DNA from 2 places in the Fundicoccus sp. Sow4_F4 genome. Region 2 is predicted to be linked to the other one. Evidence: predicted binding sites of a transcription regulator. Region 2 holds the regulator's gene; the other holds the start of a gene.
What was found. Region 2 encodes HrcA, which represses chaperone genes, less so after heat shock. Its sites were predicted from a motif close to TTAGCACTCNNNNNNNNNGAGTGCTAA; they were not measured.
Positions count from the first base shown of each region.

Region 1 (2,411 bases), on a different contig from region 2:
TGAAACAGCGGCTACTTGAGCAATCGATTCTTTAGATGAAACAGGTACAGATAGTGCTTTAAGTGCATCTACTGCTACTTTAGTTGCTTTTTCGATTCCGCGGCGAATGCCAACTGGGTTAGCACCTGACGTCACGTTTTTCATTCCTTCACGCGCAATGGCTTGTGTTAGGACGGTTGCTGTCGTTGTTCCGTCTCCGGCTACGTCGTTTGTTTTAGAGGCAACTTCCATGACTAATTGAGCACCCATATTTTCAAAACGGTCTTCTAATTCAATCTCACGAGCGATTGTGACACCGTCGTTAGTGATTTGTGGTGAACCGTAAGTTTTGTCTAATACCACGTTACGACCTTTAGGGCCTAATGTCACTTTCACTGTATCCGCTAATATGTCGACACCTTTTAATAAAGCTTCACGTGCGTCTTCTGAGAATTTTAATTCTTTTGCCATATCTTTCGTTCACTCCTTGAAAAAAATTTGGTTTGACTAGCTGTGCTAGTTGTTAATACATTATATAATTGAGATTTATGCTAAGACTGCTAAAAGGTCATCTAATTCAATAATTAAATACGTTTCACCTTGGTCCGTTACTTCAGTTCCTGTGTAAGATTTAAAGATAACTTGATCACCGACAGCTACACCATCTTCTGCTTCGATGCTAGGTCCGACTGCAATGACTTCACCAATTTGTTGCTTTTCTTTTGCTGAGCTCGGAAGTACTAAGCCTCCAGCTGATTTTTCTTCAACTTCAGCAACTTTAATGATAACGCGTTCTCCTAAAGGTTTTAACATTACGTTCCCTCCAAATTCTTTTTTGATTGGTTAGCACTCCTTTCGAGCGAGTGCTAACTACATTGTTTATTTTAGTCTACTCAGACAAAAAAAGCAAGTATTTCTTTGACGTTTTTTGACATTCTTTTTTTTTCTCACTTCTTAACGCACATTATACATTCATGAACAGTTCTTGTGGCTTACAGGTTTAGCAGCTTTTCTCTATCAAATATTAGCTAGCAAGGATCACACTCATTCTCTTAATATTTGCTCTTAGTTTTTTTAAGCAGTTATTAAACAGCCTGTCGTACCATGAGAATTCCTCAGAGTGCGACAGGCTGTCATTCGTTTCCTAGTTTATTGGCTTATTAGGCGAGTAATCGGTGACGTTTAGCGATTAACCGACAGAACCTTCCATTGAATAAGCTATCAATCGGTTGAGTTCGACCGCATACTCCATTGGCAACTCTTTGGTAAAAGGTTCGACAAAGCCCATCACCAACATACCAGTGGCTTCTTCTTCGGATAGCCCGCGGCTCATCAGGTAGAACAGTTGCTCTTCTGAAATACGCGAGACTTTCGCTTCGTGCTCGAGTGAGATGTTTCCATTATGAATCTCATTATAAGGAATCGTATCCGATTTCGATAATTCATCCATAATAATCGTATCACATTCAATATGCGAGATGGACCCTTGTGAATTTTCACCAAAATAAACCTGTCCGCGGTAATTGACTTCGCCACCATCTTTGGCAATCGATTTAGACACGATCGAACTTGACGTATTGGGCGCTTGATGGATCATCTTGGCGCCGGTATCTTGAATTTGGCCAGCTCCTGCAAAGGCGACCGACAACATGGTGCCACGCGCCCCCTCACCTTTAAGGAAGACACTCGGATATTTCATGGTGACTTGCGCCCCAAGGTTGCCATCCACCCATTCCATGACACCGCCAGCATAGGTATGAGCGCGTTTGGTCACTAAGTTATAAACGTTGTTCGACCAGTTTTGAATAGTGGTGTAGCGGCAATAAGCGTCTTTATTCACGATAATTTCGACGATCGCCGCATGTAGGGAAGCCGTCGTATAGGTCGGCGCAGTACAGCCTTCGACATAATGAATACTCGCGCCCTCGTCGACAATAATCAGCGTGCGTTCAAATTGACCCGATCCCTCATTATTAATTCTAAAATAAGTCTGCAGTGGAATATCACACCGCACTCCTTTGGGCACATAAATAAACGTTCCGCCACTCCAAACGGCGCCGTTTGAACGCGCTGATTGCGATGGGAATTGGGGCAGTTTGCCAGGGGGTGGCCACGCTCGCTTTCCAAACAGACGCCAACAACCGCATCATCACGCCATCCTTACTCGGTTTCGAGGCGCTCCACTCGCTCATCTAAACGGGGCTCTTGTTCTTTGGTGGCCTACCAGTTTTATTAGCTTTCAGTGGCAACGGCGCCTTCTTGCTGCAAGTCGGCTTGATGATTGGTCTGTCGCTAGTGTTATATAGTCGTCTCTTGAGTGGCGCACGGCAAAATTTGCAATTATTATTGTTAGTTGGCATTGTGCTAGGTACAGCCTTGCGCAGTTTATCTACCTTTATGCGCCGCTTATTGGATCCGGCTGAATTCGACAT
Region 1 is NZ_JBQKLQ010000002.1:68,866-71,276, forward strand. Features, by position in the region: gene groL (chaperonin GroEL) at 1-450, opposite strand, end outside; gene ACTQ5J_RS04410 (co-chaperone GroES) at 526-792, opposite strand; partial or broken gene sufB (Fe-S cluster assembly protein SufB) at 1,169-2,044, opposite strand; gene ACTQ5J_RS04420 (iron chelate uptake ABC transporter family permease subunit) at 2,185-2,411, shown strand, end outside.
Region 1: the regulator HrcA is predicted to act here: its motif matches at 823-849, upstream of ACTQ5J_RS04410 (co-chaperone GroES).

Region 2 (2,411 bases):
CCGGTGCCCACGGTTTTGTCGATGGCGTACGCTATTATAATCATGGACCAGTGCACCACTATTTGAAACAAACGCAACAACAGTCGAAGCCAATCATCAATCAATTAACACTAAATCAAAACGATCAGATGGAAGAATACATATTCTTAGCGCTGAGGACGAATCGAGGATTTAGTTTACAAGAGTTTGAAAGCAAATTTTATTATTCAGCGCTTGAATTATTTGGGGAGTTTTTTAATAAGCAAGTAGCGCAAGAATTAATGATAATTGAAAGAGAGACTGTTCGTTTAACTAATCGTGGGTTGTTTCTCGCAGATACCGTATTTCGCGAACTCATCGGCTGGTTAAACGTTGTAAAATGAACTGATATAAAATAAATGTATCTATTGATCCAGCGGACTAGCACTCTTTATGTAAGAGTGCTAGTTTTTTGTATTTTTTGAAGAAAAAGCCTTGACATGCCCCAGAATAGCGTGTAATATAATAGATGTTAGCACTCCTATAATTTAAGTGCTAAACCAAAGTGAGGTGAGCGAATCTACATGTTAACACCGAGGCAAAGGCAAGTTCTTTACTTAATCGTTAGATTATATAGTGAGTTTGAAGAACCCGTTGGTTCTAAAACTTTATTAAGAGAGAGTCTTCTAAACGTCAGTCCAGCAACCATTCGAAATGATATGGTCGTTTTGGAAAGAGAAGGATTGCTGAGGAAAGCACACACTTCAAGTGGTCGAATTCCATCTTTCAGTGGCTATCGTTATTATGTTGACCGCTTAATCCATCACGAAGATGAGATGAAAGTCTTAGAAGAAGATGATCATGCAATTGCCGAATTATTTCATGAACGCCAAGCAGATGATTTACAGTTAGCTCAAATGGCTGCCGATATTCTGGTTTCTTTAACAGGTTATACAGCTGTTGTCTTAGGACAGAGCAATGACTCCCATCATCTGAAAGAGTTTAAGCTTGTTTATCTAAATGAGAAGAACTTAATTGCTATTATGATTACAGACGGAGGCCGTGTCGAAACTCAATTGTTCGTCACGCTTTATCCAGTAACTAAAGAAATGGTGATGAAGGCTTCAGAAATAGTCAACAATGAGTTAATAGGAACAAGTATTGAAGATGTTTACCATCGCTTAAAACTGACGATACCATTACTAACTCAACGAGCAGTTTCATATCAATTTGATTTTTCTCCCTTAGCTGAGAAAACTCTTCATAGTTTGAAAGGGCGCCAATATCATATTGGTGGTAAAAACAATTTATTTGATTTTATAGAGCCCCAAACAGACTCAGAAGATTTAAAGAAATTATTTACGATGGTGGATGGTTCTGCCAGTATGTATGATATGCTTGAAAATCGGAATCAAGGAATTGAAGTTCTTTTCGGAGCGGATATGTCGCCCTATGGGATAGCAAATCTTAGTATGGTAACAGGGAAGTTTCAACAACAAAATCAAGAAATCACATTGGGTCTGATTGGCCCCACAACCATGCCTTATCACCGTATTATCGGCTTAATGGAGAAAATGATTACAGAATTATCCAATTACTAGTTAAACGACTATATAAAATGAGGAGGTAGAAAATTGACAGAAGAAAACAAACATGTCGAGGACTCTACTGTAAAAGATGAGACACTATTTGAAACAGATAGCATCGAATCAGAAGAGGAAATTGCAAATGAAACGACTGAAACAATTACAACAGAAGATGATACAGATGCTAAAAAAGATGACTTAGCTGAACTTACTGCAGCAAATGAAGCTCTAGAAGACAGAGTATTACGTCTACAAGCTGAAATTTCAAATATGCAACGTACGAATACACGTGAGCGTCAAAACGCAGCGAAGTATCGTTCGCAAAGTTTAGCTACAAATCTACTGGAAGTTGTCGATAACTTTGAACGTGCTCTAGCAACGGAAGTAACAAGTGAAGATGCTTTAACACTAAAAAAAGGAATCGAAATGGTTCATGGGCAACTAATTACTGCGCTAGAACGTGAAAAAGTGACTGTAATCGATCCGTTGAATGAAGCGTTTGATCCAAACTTCCACCAAGCAGTCAGCACGATGCCGGCAGAAGAAGGGCAAGCAAGCGATGTTGTCGTGAATGTATTACAAAAAGGTTATTTACTAGATGACCGTGTCATTCGTCCGGCTATGGTCATTGTATCAGCGTAAACGTATATAAATAAACAATTTAAGAAAAGAGGAAACAAATTATGGCAAAAATTATTGGTATTGACTTAGGTACAACTAACTCTGCGGTTGCTGTTTTAGAGGGTGGAGAGGCAAAAATTATTCCAAACCCAGAAGGTAACCGTACGACACCTTCAGTTGTCGCTTTTAAAAATGACGAAATTCAAATTGGTGAAGTAGCTAAGCGTCAAGCAGTGACTAATCCAC
Region 2 is NZ_JBQKLQ010000001.1:497,330-499,740, forward strand. Features, by position in the region: gene hemW (radical SAM family heme chaperone HemW) at 1-362, shown strand, start outside; gene hrcA (heat-inducible transcriptional repressor HrcA) at 543-1,559, shown strand; gene grpE (nucleotide exchange factor GrpE) at 1,593-2,186, shown strand; gene dnaK (molecular chaperone DnaK) at 2,228-2,411, shown strand, end outside.